DNA from 3 places in the Seohaeicola nanhaiensis genome. Region 3 is predicted to be linked to each of the others. Evidence: riboswitches for the same ligand, from Rfam matches in the RefSeq annotation. Region 3 holds a riboswitch; each other region holds the start of a gene.
The links. Region 3 has a riboswitch for cobalamin ahead of ACFO5X_RS14935 (CbtB domain-containing protein). Riboswitches for the same ligand answer to the same signal wherever they lie in the genome.
Positions count from the first base shown of each region.

Region 1: linked by a shared signal. The riboswitch ahead of nrdH (glutaredoxin-like protein NrdH) and the one ahead of ACFO5X_RS14935 (CbtB domain-containing protein) in region 3 are both predicted to bind cobalamin.
Region 2: linked by a shared signal. The riboswitch ahead of ACFO5X_RS03250 (ABC transporter substrate-binding protein) and the one ahead of ACFO5X_RS14935 (CbtB domain-containing protein) in region 3 are both predicted to bind cobalamin.

Region 1 is NZ_JBHSGI010000002.1:1,060,873-1,065,938, reverse strand. It holds gene ACFO5X_RS05365 (DnaJ C-terminal domain-containing protein) at 1-941, shown strand, start outside; gene ACFO5X_RS05360 (chaperone modulator CbpM) at 938-1,267, shown strand; gene ACFO5X_RS05355 (class I SAM-dependent methyltransferase) at 1,485-2,054, shown strand; cobalamin riboswitch at 2,164-2,354, shown strand; gene nrdH (glutaredoxin-like protein NrdH) at 2,457-2,678, shown strand; gene nrdI (class Ib ribonucleoside-diphosphate reductase assembly flavoprotein NrdI) at 2,684-3,100, shown strand; gene nrdE (class 1b ribonucleoside-diphosphate reductase subunit alpha) at 3,169-5,066, shown strand, end outside.
Region 2 is NZ_JBHSGI010000002.1:636,427-641,492, forward strand. It holds gene ACFO5X_RS03240 (ABC transporter ATP-binding protein) at 1-586, opposite strand, end outside; gene ACFO5X_RS03245 (FecCD family ABC transporter permease) at 583-1,599, opposite strand; gene ACFO5X_RS03250 (ABC transporter substrate-binding protein) at 1,635-2,675, opposite strand; cobalamin riboswitch at 2,728-2,936, opposite strand; gene ACFO5X_RS03255 (IS6 family transposase) at 3,509-4,150, opposite strand.
Region 3 is NZ_JBHSGI010000024.1:99,889-104,954, reverse strand. It holds gene ACFO5X_RS14960 (quaternary amine ABC transporter ATP-binding protein) at 1-385, opposite strand, end outside; gene ACFO5X_RS14955 (ABC transporter substrate-binding protein) at 382-1,332, opposite strand; gene ACFO5X_RS14950 (DUF1636 family protein) at 1,481-1,861, shown strand; gene ACFO5X_RS14945 (hypothetical protein) at 1,841-2,329, opposite strand; gene ACFO5X_RS14940 (CbtA family protein) at 2,332-3,024, opposite strand; gene ACFO5X_RS14935 (CbtB domain-containing protein) at 3,026-3,196, opposite strand; cobalamin riboswitch at 3,228-3,434, opposite strand; gene cobF (precorrin-6A synthase (deacetylating)) at 3,473-4,216, opposite strand; gene cobA (uroporphyrinogen-III C-methyltransferase) at 4,216-4,938, opposite strand; gene ACFO5X_RS14920 (cobyrinate a,c-diamide synthase) at 4,935-5,066, opposite strand, start outside.

The DNA.
Region 1 (5,066 bases), on a different contig from region 3:
TGCCAACCGATCCCTATGAGGCCCTCGGGCTGACCAAGGCGGCCACGGCGGACGAGATCAAGAAGGCCTACCGCAAGCTGGTCCGCACCAGCCACCCCGACCTGCACCCGGACGACCCGCAGGCCGAGTCGCGGTTCAAGGCGATCTCCTCGGCCTATGACCTGCTGAAAGACCCGGAAACCCGCGCCCGGTTCGACGCGGGCGAAATCGACGCCTCTGGCGCCGAGCGTCCTCAGCGCCAGTATTACCGCGACTTCACCGATGCGCCGCGCAACGCCTATCAGCAGCGGCAGGGCTTTGGCCCCGACGTCGACCCGGCCGATATCTTCGCCGAGATCCTGCGCAACCGCGGGCGCCAGGGCGGAGGTTACACCGATCAGGGCTTCACCGCGGCGGGACCGGATGCGCGGTATACGCTCGAAGTGCCCTTCCTCGATGCCGCGCGTGGCGCCGAGACGCGGATCACCCTGCCGGACGGCCATAGCCTCGCGGTCAAGATCCCGCGCGGCACCGAAGACGGCCAGACCCTGCGCCTGCGCGGAAAGGGCGGGCCGGGCTTTGGCGGCGGGCCGGCGGGCGATGCCCTGATCACGGTGATGGTGCGCCCGCATCCGGTGTTCCGCCGCGAGGGCGACGACATCCTGATGACGCTGCCGATCACAATCGACGAGGCGCTTCTGGGCGGCAAGGTCACGACACCGACCATTGACGGGCCGGTCGGCCTGACGATTCCGCCAGGCGCCAGTTCGGGCCAGATCCTGCGCCTGCGGGGCCGCGGCATCGAGCGGCCAAGGCAGAAGACCAAGGGCGACCAGCGGGTCGAACTGCAGATTGTCGTGCAGGGTCCTCCGGACTCGGACCTGCGCGATTTCCTGACCTCGTGGCGCAAGAAACAGACCTTCGATCCACGGGCCGATCTGATGAAGAGCGCAGGGACATGACTGAGCGATTTTCCGAAGACGAGGTTGTCACCACGGTCACCCGGCTGACCCGCAGCCAGCTTGTGCGCTATATCGAGGGCAGATTCGTGCGCCCGGAGCGCGAGGCCGGCGGATATGTCTTCCGCCGGATCGACATTGCCCGGCTTGAGCTGCTGTGCGATCTTTCGGTCGATCTGGACCTCGATGAACCGGCACTGGAAATCGTGCTGTCGCTGATCGACCAGCTGCACGCCGCCCGTCAGGATCTGGCGACCATAGCCCAGGCTATGAACCGGTTGCCTGCCGAACGCCAGGCCGAGATTCTCTCGGCCCTGAAGCGGCGCTGACGCAAGGCTGCGGCAGACCGCCGCTTTCGGCGGCGGTTGCCCTTGCGGCAAGCGCTCCGGCATCCTATTCACTGCGCAGGTGAAACGGCCAGAGGCCCCGGCGATGCAATTTCCCCAACGCAGGACGCCTCCCAAGACCGGCACGCCCGGGCGGGACACGAAATCCAGGCTGTTCTGCGGTTCCGGCAGGGAAAAGCCGGGCGCAGGAGAAAGGCCGGTGAGCGATGCGTTCGCCTTCTTCCGCTCCTGGCTCAACGATCCCAAGCGGGTGTCTTCCGTGGTGCCCTCCAGCCCGCGTCTGGCCGAGATGATCACCTCGCAGGTCGATCCCCGGATGGGCCCGGTGATCGAGCTCGGGCCCGGCACCGGCGTCTTCACCCGCGCGCTGGTGAACCGCGGTGTCGCCCCCGCCGATCTTACATTGATCGAGCTTGGCGAAGAATTCCTGCCGATGCTGCGCAAGCGCTATCCCGAGGCCACGATTCTCTCCGAGGATGCCGCGCGGCTGGAGCGGCTCGCGCCCGGCAACCGCCGCCTGCACGGCGCGGCGGTCAGCGGACTGCCGCTGCTGGCAATGCCGCCCGCCACGGTGCTGCGAATCCTGTCGGGCACGTTCCGCCTGCTTGCCCCCGGTGGTCAGTTCTTCCAGTTCACCTATGGCTGGCGCTGTCCGGTGCCCGCCCCGATGCTGCAACGGCTGGGGCTTGAGGCGCATCGCGTGGGCGTGACGCTCGAAAATATTCCGCCGGCGACGGTCTATCGAATTTCACGGATGCCCTTGCACTAGGCGCCGGCAAGGCCGAAAAGGACAGTCCGGATGCCTGCGCCGCAGGCACGGTCGTGAGAATTTCCAGATCGCCCTCACACAACATGTTGACAGTGCAGCGGCGTTGATATCTACATCCTGTTGTCTTGGTGCCCATTACGGACTTTGGGTGAAAAGGGAAGCCGGTGCAAAGCCGGCACTGCCCCCGCAACTGTAAGCGACCAGCCAAGGCCCGTTGATCCACTGGCGACTCTCGCCGGGAAGGAGGGCCGAAGCGACCGAACCGCGAGTCAGGAGACCTGCCAGGACAACGAGAACGAGCCGGTCGGTGGGCCCGGAGGCGTTGAGCAGTTGTGGCGAGCCACCGCTGCCCGCGTCCCTGTGCCCGGCGCCGGAACCTAGGCAGAGAAAAAGGGACACCTGATGAGCATCACCGTCTATTCCAAGCCCGCCTGCGTGCAGTGCACCGCCACCACCCGCGCGCTTTCGGCGAAGGGAATCGCCTTCGACCTGGTCGATCTGACCGAGGATGCCGCCGCAATGGCGCGGGTGACCGAGCTGGGCTATCGCCAGGCGCCGGTGGTCATGGCCGGCGACGATCACTGGGCCGGCTTCCGTCCCGACAAGATCGCCGCCCTGTCCTGACGGACATGGGGGGGCTGGTCTATTTCTCGTCGCGCTCGGGCAATACCGAACGCTTCGTGTGCGCCCTGGGGCTGGCGGCCGACCGCATCCCCATCGCGCCCGAACTGGCGATGCCCGCCCCCCGCGCCCCTTTCGTCCTGATCACGCCGACCTACGCCGACGGCCAGGGACGGGGCGCCGTGCACAGGCAGGTGATCCGGTTTCTCAACGATCCGGACACCCGCCGCCACCTCCGCGGCGTCATCGCCGGGGGCAACCGCAATTTCGGGGCGCTGTTCGCGTCCGCCGGGGATGTGATCTCGCGCAAATGCGGGGTGCCGGTGCTCTACCGGTTCGAACTGGCCGGAACGGCCACCGACATCGCCCGCGTCACAGAAGGACTGGACAGGTTTTGGAAAACGCAATTCTCGACCGCGATCTGAGCGACGCCGCCCCCGCCAAGGCGGTCCCCGCCGAATGGCAGGGCCTCGACTATCACGCGCTGAACGCGATGCTGAACCTCTACGACGACAAGGGACGGATCCGCTTTGACGCCGACCGCATGGCGGCGCGGCAGTATTTCCTGCAGCACGTCAACCAGAACACCGTCTTCTTCCACTCGCTGGAGGAGAAGCTGCGCTATCTGGTCGAGGAAGGCTATTACGAAGCTGCGGTCATCGAACAGTACGACGCTGCCTTCATCGCCCGCATCTGGGACGCGGCCTACCGGGTCAAGTTCCGCTTTCCGACCTTCCTGGGCGCGTTCAAATACTACACCAGCTACACGCTGAAAACCCGCGATGGGAAACGGTATCTCGAACGCTTTGAGGACCGTGTCGTCATGGTCGCCCTGACGCTCGCCCGCGGGGACGAAACGCAGGCGATGGCGCTGATGCAGGAAATCCTCGCCGGCCGCTTCCAGCCCGCGACGCCCACCTTCCTCAACGCCGGCAAAGCCCAGCGGGGCGAGCTGATCTCGTGTTTCCTGCTGCGGGTCGAGGACAACATGGAAAGCATCGGCCGGGCGATCAATTCGTCGCTCCAGCTGTCCAAGCGCGGCGGCGGCGTGGCGCTGATGCTGACCAACATCCGAGAGCATGGCGCGGCCATCAAGGGCATCGAGAACCAGTCGTCGGGCGTGATCCCGGTGATGAAACTGCTGGAAGACAGCTTCTCCTACGCCAACCAGCTCGGCGCGCGGCAGGGCGCGGGCGCGGTCTATCTCAACGCCCATCACCCCGACATCCTGCGCTTTCTCGACACCAAGCGCGAGAACGCCGACGAGAAGATCCGTATCAAGACGCTGAGCCTTGGCGTCGTGGTGCCCGACATCACCTTCGAACTCGCCAAGAAGAACGAGGACATGTACCTCTTCTCGCCCCATGATGTCGAAAAAGTCTATGGCAAGCCCTTCTCGGAAATCTCGGTCACCGAGAAATACCGCGAGATGGTCGGCAATCCGAAGATCCGAAAGAAGAAGATCAACGCACGGCAGTTCTTCCAGACCATCGCCGAGATCCAGTTCGAATCGGGCTATCCCTACATCATGTTCGAAGACACCGTGAACCGGGCGAACCCGATCGCCGGACGCATCGCCATGTCGAACCTCTGTTCCGAGATCCTGCAGGTCAACGAAGCGTCGCAGTTCAACGACGATCTCAGCTACAAGCACCTCGGCACTGATATCTCCTGCAACCTCGGATCGCTCAACATCGCTAAGGCGATGGACGGCGGCGATCTGGGCGCCACTGTCGAGACGGCGGTGCGCGCCCTCAGCGCGGTCAGCGAAATGTCGGCCATCGACTCGGTGCCCTCGGTGCGGCGCGGCAACGACGAAAGCCACGCCATCGGCCTTGGCCAGATGAACCTGCACGGCTTCCTCGCCCGCGAACGCATCCACTATGGCTCGGCCGAGGGGATCGACTTCACCAACATCTATTTCGCCACCGTGCTCTACCACTGCCTGCGCGCCTCCAACGCATTGGCGCGCGAGCGGGGCGAGACCTTCCGCGGCTTCCGCGACTCGACCTATGCCGACGGGTCGTTCTTCGACAAATACGTCGAACGGGACTGGCTGCCCGAAACGGAAGCGGTGAAGGCGGTGTTTGAGAAATTCGGCATCGCCGTGCCCAGCCGCGCCGACTGGGGCGCGCTGAAAGAGGCGGTGATGAAGGACGGCCTCTACAACCGCAACCTTCAGGCGGTGCCGCCAACCGGCTCGATCAGCTATATCAACAATTCTACCTCCTCGATCCACCCGATCACCTCCAAGATCGAGATCCGCAAGGAAGGCAAGATCGGCCGCGTCTATTACCCGGCCGCCTTCATGACCAACGACAACCTGGAATACTACAGGGACGCCTACGAGATCGGTGCCGAGGCGATCATCGACACCTATGCCGCGGCGAC
Region 2 (5,066 bases), on a different contig from region 3:
CGAGATCGTGCAGCGCGATGATCGTTCCGCATTCGAGCTTGCGCAACAGGCGCAGAAGGTCGCGCTGATGGCGTATGTCGAGATGGTTCGTCGGCTCGTCAAGCAGCATGATTTCCGGCTCTTGCGCCAGTGCGCGCGCGATCTGGATGCGCTGGCGTTCGCCGCCCGACAGGGTGGACCATGCCTGCTCGGCCTTGTGCTCCATGCTCACCTGCCGCAGCGCACCTATCACGGCCAGCTCATCCGCGTCGCTCCACCCGTCCCAGGCACCACGGTGAGGTGTCCGGCCAAGCTTGACCACATCCCGTGACGTGAGCGCGGTTTGCGTCTCGGCGTGCTGGGCGACAAAGGCGATACGGCGCGCGACCTGCTTCCGGGGCGCCCTGGCCATGACCTCCCCGTCCAGCAGCACCGCCCCGCCTTGGCATTCGCGCAGCCCGGCCAGAAGCCGCAGCAGGCTCGACTTGCCGCAGCCATTCGGCCCCACCAGACCCAGAATGCCGTGTTTCGGCGCGGAAAGGGTGACGCCGTTGACCACAATCAACCCATCCACCTTCCACGTGACGTCCCTGCCCTCCAGTGTCATGACCGCCGCCTCGACTGCCAGAGGATCGTCGCAAAGGCTGGCGCACCGATCAGCGCGGTCACGACGCCGATGGGCAGGACCTGTCCGGGTACGATCACGCGCGACAGGATGTCCGCCAGAACCAGGAACACGGCGCCGGACAGAACCGACGCAGGGATCAACCTCTCGTGGTCCGCGCCGACGACGAAGCGCACCGCATGAGGCACAACGAGACCGACAAAGCCCACCGCACCGACCACGCTGACCACGGCCGCGGTCAGCAAGGCCGTCACGGCAAACAGGCCGATGCGCAGCTTCATGACCTCGACGCCAAGCGAAGCTGCCGCATCCTCGCCGAAGGCAAACGCATCCAGCGCCCGGGCCTTGGACAGGCAGATTGCCACCCCCAGCACCAGTACAGGCACCGCGAGCAGGGCATCGGGCCACCGCACGCCGCCCAGACTGCCGAGAAGCCAGAACATGACGCCGCGGGTCTGCTCCGCACTGGCGGAGGTGGTGACGATGAAAGAGGTCGCCGCGTTGAACAGCTGCGATCCGGCAATCCCCGACAGGATGACCTTGTCAACACCACCGCCTGCCCCTCGCGCCAGGATCATGACGAAGGCAAAAGCAGCAGCCGCGCCGAAGAAGGCACCGCCCGACAGCCCCAGCCCGCCAACCCCGAAGCCCAGCACGATGACCAGTACCGCCCCCGTCGAGGCACCTGCGGAGATGCCCAGCAGATAGGGTTCGGCCAATGGGTTGCGCAACAGCGCTTGCAGGACCACGCCACACAGCGCCAGCGCGCCGCCCGCACAAGCGGCCACCACCGTGCGGCTAAGCCGATAATGCCAGACAACGCCCTCGCTGACCGGATCGACATTATATGTCGCTCCAAAAAGCCGGTTGGCCAGGACCTTGGCCACATCGCCTGCCGTGGTCTCGATATCGCCGATGGTCATTGCCGCCCATGCCGACAGCAGCAGCGCCACGGCGCCGCCACTCAGGAACAGACCCAGACCCCGGCGCCGCAACGCCGGGGTGGTCTTAACGACACCGCGCAAGGGAGTTACTCTGTCAGGCCGCGGGCACGCAGCCCCTCGGCCAGTGTCTCGACCCCGTCGACAGAGCGCAATGTCGGGTTCATCGATTGCGCATCCATCTCGATCAGATGCCCCTCTCGAACCGCGGTAAGCTGGCTGGCCACGGGATCGGTCATCAGAAAGTGGCGCCGCACCTCCACGTCGTCGGCAGGTTGCCTGCGCCGGTCCATCGTCGCCAGGACGATCACCGTCGGATCGAGCGCGGCAATCGTCTCCCAGCCCACGAGGGGCCATTCGTCGTTGCTGACAATGACGTTGCGCACCCCAACGACATTGGAAATCCAACCGGGCGCTCCCAGTTGACCGGCGACATAGGCTTCGCCCTCGACATCGGCGGGGGACGAGAACCAGTACAGAACCGAGACATCCTTCGCCTGAAGGGTCGCCGCATCCGCCGCCGCGGCCTCGATCCGGCCGCGGTTGACGGCGATCAGCGCCTCTCCCGCCTCCCTGACATCGAAGATCCGCGCGAGATCGGCGATATCCTGCTCCAGCAGGTCCACGCTCCACGGCCGATCGCGTGCGCCGTCGCCGTCGCCGGATGTCGGCGTGACCTTGGCGCATTCCAACGCGGCGGTGTAAACCTCGATCCCGAAATCCCGGAACTGGGCGACGCTGCCGACGCGGCCGCCGTCATCGTTGATATCGTCGCTCCACTCGGTCAGGACAAGCTGGGGCCGGACCTTCAGGACCGCCTCGAAGGCCGGTGAATTGTCGGACAGCCGGGACAGATTCGCCGCCTCCGCTTCGAGATCCTCCGGCAGCGGTCCCAACCAGAGCGACGTCCCGACGATACGATCCTTCAGGCCAAGCCGAAGCATGATCTCGGTAAAGCCCTGCCCCACGGTAACTGCCCTTTCCGGGGGTTCCGAGAAATGCACCGTGCGGCCGCAATTCTCGATCTCGACGTCAAACGCCGGGGCCGATTCCGCATGGGCCAGGGGCACCGATGTGATGAATGCAAGCAGGATCGCCGCGCCGCGCGCGACGGTGAGTGTATTGGTCATGCCACGTCCTTCCCGGACACCTCGCCCGGTTGTGCTTTGAGGTCAGAACTGCGCATGCAGTTCCGGAACGGCAGGTCTCCTGGCTCACGACCATGGTTTCACCCCACCTTCCCACGCCTCGTGCGCAGTGGCCGCGGCAGATGCCGCACGAGATGAAACGGTCGCTTACAGTTGCGAGGGCAGCTCCGGATTTTGCGGCCTTGGCCGCATCACCGGATTCCCTATTCATTCCGAATGGAAACCGTTCAGAGGTGGAATTACCGATCGTGTCACCTGTGTGTCAACGCTCGAGTGCCGAATTTACACTGAACCCGCGCTACCCGAGAGACAGCACGAGATCGAAAGTTGACGGGATTAGAGCAAGAAACCGCCATTCGCACCGACCCCTTCCCCCCATTCGGAACAGGCCCGTCAATGAAACGCCCTGTTCTCGCGACACCTGCGACCGATGACGTATCGCAACGGACACTGGAGGGCCGCAGGCAGAACCTCGACCCAGTAAGGCTGCTCAGACGTTCTCGTCCCTAAGCCGATCTTCGCTAGGTCGTTGTTGCTGCGACACAGCTTCCCCAAAGCCGTCGTACATGAAACTGTGCGGCATGGTTCGGCGGCAGAAGGTCTGCTTGGCGGACTTTGCTGCCGCTAGGGTGAAACAGCGCGTAGCTTAGTTACCGTGCCCCTTGCGACAATTCTGCTCCCTTCGTGGCAGTTGAATTTGGTGCCAACACGAAGGCGGCTCCGATGATAGTCAACCATTTCTTTGACCACAATATGCATGCGGGTGCTGGCAGACAAATGCGAACCAGTCTCCGCATCGCAGGAGGAAGGCGTCCCTATTCCGCGCAGAGACCGCGCCACTCGTCGAGAGCGGCGGCACGGTTCTGCTTGAAGATGGTGCGGGAAGAGAGGTTGCGTTCCTGGTTGAAGAGATTGTGAACCGACGCGTGGACGGCGGCGAACAACTGTAACGTTCGCATGCGGCGGAAGCGGCGCATCGCCCGTTCGCGCCTTCGGAACGGTTGATGCGAGTTCTCCGCACGATTGTTGGCCCAGCGTCCTGTCTCCTGTCGGTCCCGGATACCGAGATCGTCGAGGGCGGCACCATAGGACCGCAGTCGGTCGGTCACGATTTCTTCGGCGCGGCCATGCCGCTTCAGCGATTTCTTCAAGAATTTCAGCGCTGCTTTCTTGTCCCGGGTCTTCGTCACGAAGCTCTCGAGCACCTCGCCCTCGTGATCGACCGCCCGCCAAAGGTAGTGCCGTTCGCCGTTGATTTTCACGAAGACTTCGTCCAAGTGCCAGCGCCAGCGGCTCGACCGCATCCCCTCAAAGCGCCGTTTCCGGATCTCCGAAGCAAACAGCGGGCCGAAGCGGTGCCACCAAAACCGCACCGTCTCGTGGCTGACCTCGACGCCGCGCTCGTGCAACAGATCCTCGACGTTCCGTAGCGATAGCGGAAAGTGGATGTACATCATGACCGCCAGCCGGATGATCTCCGGCGACGGCGGCGACGCTGAAGGAGCGGAACGGTGAGCGCTGGGTCATGGCCAAAGGCTACCCAGCCCATCCCTCCGCCTCAAGTCAGGTTCCCTTGACAGCGCCCCGAATCCTACATCCGCACCCGCTCCCAGCTCGCCTTCCTCTCCCCGCGCCTGCAGGGTGCCATCCTTGCCGGCACCCTGCCGCCGGACCTGACCCTGAAGCGCCTGCTCTCCCGCTCCCTCCCGCTTGACTGGGAAGAGCAGGAGAAGCTCTGCGGGTGCTGGCAGACTGAGCGCCATCTCAACTGACAAAACCATCGGGCCGGTTCTCCCCCAAGGAACGGCCCTTAACACTTTTGCAGGGTCTTGCTCTCACCTCCGACGCTGCCGTTCGCACGGTTGTGCCTCCGGCAAGAACCCTGCTCAGGATTCGTTTTTCCCTGTAAATTCCCTGATAATCTGATCGGCACAGAAAACCCGCTCTCCGAATTTGGACCGCAGAGACTGGCCCCGGAAATGCGCCGTTCATCTGCTCTGAAAGGCGTCTCTGCTGACTGACCTGCGTCGCAAACCGCTGGAATTGCCGGCAGAAATCGGAGCAACATCAGAATGTAAGGAAGACCCGAAGGTGCGTGGCGGAGAGGAAGTCCGCCTTGATAGGCTCTTAATGCATTGTAAAAAATACACAAATTTCAATATTTTGAAACTCATACCACAAAAAATACCCCACGTGGATTTTGGTGGTGAACTTTTGCATTCCTTCGAGCTACCTTCCCCAATCAATTGCTCTGGCATTTCCAATAAACCATCCCGCATCGGCATCAGAGCGCATGCCACCGTCGCGCGCGTACTCGGTATCTCGGATTTGTAGGTAGTCGCCGTTCGTTTTGTTCACCTTCACGCTCAGCGA
Region 3 (5,066 bases):
GCGGGAACAGGCCGAAGTGCTGGAACACCATGCCGAGCTTCTTGCGGCGCAGCTCGATCAGGCGGGCCTTGCTTCCGGCAGCGATGTCCTCGCCCTGAATCCGCACATCGCCCGCGGTGACGTCGAGCAGGCGCGACAAACCGCGCACCAGCGTGGACTTGCCGGACCCCGACAGGCCCATGATGACAAAGAGTTCGCCCGGTCGGACGTCGAAGCCGACGTCCTGAACCGCCGGGATCAGGCCCTTGTCGCGCAGTTCTGCCGCCGCGGCGGCGGCATCGCCGCCGTTTGCCGCCAAGGCCGAGGCCAGCTCGGCCCCGGCATTGGGCCCGAACACCTGCCAGAGGTTGCGGCAGGCAATGGCCGGTGTGGCGTCTTCGCTCACTTGGTCGCGGCGTCCACCACCGGGCGCCACTTGGCCTCGTTCGCGGCCATCCAGGCGGTCACCACCTCTTCGACCTTGCCGCCGTCGACGTCGATCTCCCCCATCATCGGCTGCTGATCCTCGACCGCCAGTTCATAATTGGACAGGATTTCGAAGGCTGCGGGCCATTTCTCTTCAAATCCGGACCAGGCAGCCTTGAAGATGCGCGAGGGTGCAAAGTCGCAGTCGTTGACGGCATCGGGGTTCGGCCCCCAGGCCGGATCGGTAAAGCAGGCCTCGTTGCCGACCGGCAGATCGACGAACTTCACGTCATAGGCGGACATCGCCCAGTGCGGCTGCCAGAAGGTGATCAACAGCGGCGATTTCTTTTCGACGGAGGCGCGCAGTTCGGTGATAAGCGCACCTTCCGAGCCGGCGGGGACGGCCTTGAACGGCAGGGCGAAGCCGGTCATACGGTCTGCGCCCGGCGTGCCCCAATCGGCGGGATAGTCCACCAGACGGCCCATCGGGAGCGTGTCGGCAGTGGCGAAGACGCCGGCGCAGTCCTTCAGCGCCTCCCAAGCAGGCAGGCCCGGGCAGAGATCGGCGACATGGGCGGGATAGGCGATACCTTCGCGAGCGTCGAGCCCGAGGTCGCCGATTTCGACAACCTTACCTTCGGCAACCTTCTTGGCGTATTCGTCCGAGACGTTCGAGGACCAGATTTCCAGGGTCGCGTCCAGATCGCCGTCCGCCAGCGCCTGGAACTGGTTCATCATGCCGGCGGTGACATATTCCACCTTGTAGCCCGCCGCCTTGAGCATTTCACCCGCAATATGCGTGGTGACGTGCTGTCCGGTCCATTCGTTGACAGCCAGCTTGATGGGCTCGTCCACCGCGCCCAGTTCAGCGGCGTGGACCGACCCGGCGAGGGCAGCGAAGGCCAGCCCGAGAGAAAGATGTTTCATGAATGATCCCCGTGCATGATGATTTGGTCGCGAGTATTTGCCGAAGTGAGGTGCAAAGTCACCCCACTTGTAGCCTATTGGGGGAGGTTTCGCATTGAAAGCGCGCGGAAATACGGGCCAGATGCGGGCAAATCGAAAGACCCTGCCGATGCAAAAAATGCCTGCCGACCCTGCCCTGCGCCTGCTTGTCTGTTCGACCTGCCACCGCGAGAGCGGCAGCGCCGCGGAAGAATGCCTAAGGGCGCAGGCGATGATGGCGCAGGCGGGAATCGAAGCCGATGTTGCGGAATTCGCCTGTCTTGGCGGATGCGACACGCCGCGCAGCATTGCCGTTCAGGCGGCCGGACGCGCCTCTTACGTGTTCTCGGGGCTCGGTGCAGACTGGCCGGACCACGACATCGCCGCCTTCTGCCGGCTGTATCTGAATGCGCCGAACGGGTGGATCGAAGATGCCCGGCCAGCCGGGCAGCTTCGCTTTCATCTTCGGGCGCGTGTGCCCGCCCTGCCCTCAGTCGCCGAGGGTGACTGATGCCTGGATAGGCGCGCCGTCCGAAGTCAGGGGACGGTGGTCGTTGGAATAAAGCGCCGCCGTCAGCCGGGCGCCGGGGTCGCCCACGGGCAGATGCACCCAGGGGCCATAGACGCGCGCGACCTTGACCCCGTCGAGGTAGAGATGCACGTGCCCCTCGCCCGGGCTATTCTCCTGGCCCGAATGCTCCGGCGCGAAGGCCAAACCCGTAAGGGCAACATGTACGTTCCAGCCCGAGGCCATGTCCCGGGTGGCGGTCAGCGCCACGGCGGGAACCGTGGCACCGGGCGCGATCTCGACAGGTCGGGCATTGGCGTGGTCATGCACTTCGGCATGTCCGCCCGCATCGTGGCCGGTGGCATGGTCGTGCCCGTCCAGCGTCACGCCCATGCCGGCGGCGGTGAGGAAACCGAACCCGCCGCCGAACACGAGCCCGATTGCGAAGAGAGCCAGTCCTCGATCAAGCATGATCAGGCCGTCGCGGTCTGACGCAAGCCTTCGCGCTGCCAGAAGTAGCCGCAGAGGCTGCCCAGCAGAACCCAGGCCGCGAGCCCGACACCGAGCGCCCGCGCGGCGAAGAGCGCGGCGAGTTCGGGGGGGACCCTGCCGCTGAAGCTGTCCGGATGTGGCGCGCCGATCAGGTGAGGCGCGGCGAGCAGAACGATTGCACTACCCCAGGCCATCCAGGAGCGCCCGAAGGCGAGCAGCGCCAGCGCGATGCCCGTCGCGACGACAGTCGCCCACCACCAGATCTGGCGCAGGAAGACGTCGGCCGCGGCCACGCCGGGCACTTCGGGAGGGAGCGAGACTGCCGGGGCCAGATGCACGGCGACAAAGCCCGCAACACCCCAGATCAGTCCGGTGCGGGCGGTAATCCCCGCCCCCGACGCCTCGGCCAGCGACATGACGGCGATCAGAACCAGCGCATAGCCGGTATAGACCAGCGCCGAGAAAATCACCGACAGCGCATCGCGCATGAGGTCGAGACCGCCCAGATCGGGATCGGCCGAGACGGGCTCCGCTCCAAAATGGACAAGTTGACCGGACTCGTACAACTCGGCATGGAGAAGCACCGGCTGTACGAAAACGAACTGCAACAAGGCTGCCACGAGCCCCGCGCAGAATCCAGCGAACAACGCGCTGGTCAGCAGTCTGGAAGCCATCTCAGTGGCAGGGGAAACCGGTTGCGTGGCGCACGTCGTGGGCCGCATCATGCAGGGCCGAGGCCTGCAGATGGCCGGCGACGAACACGATGCCGATTCCAAAAACCGCGACCATCAGCGCCTGCGCCAAACCGGACTTAACGCTGGAGGCGTTCTTTGCGATTGCGTTCATTTCGATCTCCTTCCTGTCACACCCGACAGAGTCTACACGTTTCGGCCTGATCGGTCTCCTGGCTCGCGGGTCACTGCGCCTTGCCGACCTTCCCCACAAAGGATGCGAGTGGTATTCCGGCAGGCGCTCTCCGCTTACAGTCGCGGGGGCGGCTTCGGCTTTGGCGGCCCGATCGGACCATCCGCACCGAATTCCCATCGCCCGGCGGACCATCCGCCGGACATCAAGCTCTTTTGGTGTATCCCGCCGGATCGTCCGCTGGCAAGAGCGAATGCATCAGCTACGCCGCCGCAGAAGGTAAATGTCCATGATCCAGCCATGCCGGGAACGCGCCTGTGCGCGATCGGACAGGATTTGCGCGGACCTGTCCGCCAATGGACCGGAAATGAGCATTTCCTCGGCCATGCCCAGATAGGCGCCCCACCAGATCTCGATCCCGTCCGGATCCAGCGTCTGGAACGCGCAGTCGCCATCCAGCATGACTGCCACGGTATCGACACCCGGCGGCCAGCCCTTGTCGCGCAGTTGCCGGCCGGTGGTGACGATGAAGGGTGCGCCGATCTCATTGACCGGGATCGCGTGGGCGGCAGTCAGCGCCTGCAGAGCGGTGATGCCGGGAATGACCCGCACGCGCAGGTCGGGCAGCCGCGCAGCGATGCGCAGAGAACTGTCATAGAGCGAAGGGTCGCCCCAGATCAGCAACGCCACGCGTCGCGCGTCGGGCGCGTGGCGGTCGATCGCGTCGCTCCAGGCCTTGGCGATGGCGTCGTGCCAGGCATCGACTCCGGCACGGTAATCGCCCGAAGCGTCGCGCACCGGCAGATCGAACTCGGCCAGGGCCACATCGCATCCCGAAAGGACGCTTTCGCAAATCTGGTGGCGAAGGTCGGCCAGATCGGCCTTGTCCGGCCCCTTTCGCGGAATCAGGATCAGGTCGGCCGACCGCATCGCCTGAACCCCCGCCAGCGTGACATGGTCGCGGTTGCCGGTTCCAATGCCGATCAGCAGCAGGTCGCGCATCACCCCTCCTCTGCCAGCGGTCCGTAGAGGATCAGTGCCGCTGCGTCGCCGGGAGAATGGGCGAGACGTTGGGCCAGTTCGGCGACGGTGGTCCGGCTGATCGACTGGTCCGGCGTGCTGATCGCCTCGGCGAGCATGGCGGGGGTGTCGCCCGGCAACCCGTGGGCGATCAGCGCCTCGGCCAGTGCCGGGAAGGTCCGCTTGCCCATGAAGATCACCGTTGTCGCCTGGCCGTCGGCCAGCGCGGCAAGGTTGAGGTCTTCGGGCAGTCGGCCGGTGACGTCATGACCGGTGACGAATTGCACCCGCCGCGCGGTCAGCCGGCGGGTCAGTGGAATGCCCGCCGCGGCCGCCGCGGCGCAGGCCGAGGGGATGCCGGGAATGATCTCATAGGGGATGCCGGCCGCGCGCAGGGCGACGAGTTCTTCCTCGAGCCGGCCAAACAGTCCGCCATCGCCGCTTTTCAAACGCACGACGCGGGCGCCGTCCTGTGCATATTCGACCAGCAGCCGGCTGACATGGTCCTGTTTTGGAGAGGGTCGCCCAGCACGTTTGCCCACGCCGACCAGATCGGCATCGCGTCGCGCGTGGGTGAGAATGGGGCCGGAGGACAGATCGTCGAACAGGACCGCATCGGCCCGACGCAGGCGGTCGACCGCTTTCAGGGTCAGCAGTTCCGGGTCTCCCGGCCCGGAGCCGACAAAGCTGACAAAACCGGTCATTCGGCCTCCGCGATCAGGTGGAAGAAGGTGCCGGTCACCTGACCGCGGCGCGATCCGGTTTCGGGCACGGCCGCGCCTTCGGCGTCGGTGACCGCGGCGAGGGGCGAGTCGGGTTCCTCCAGAATTGT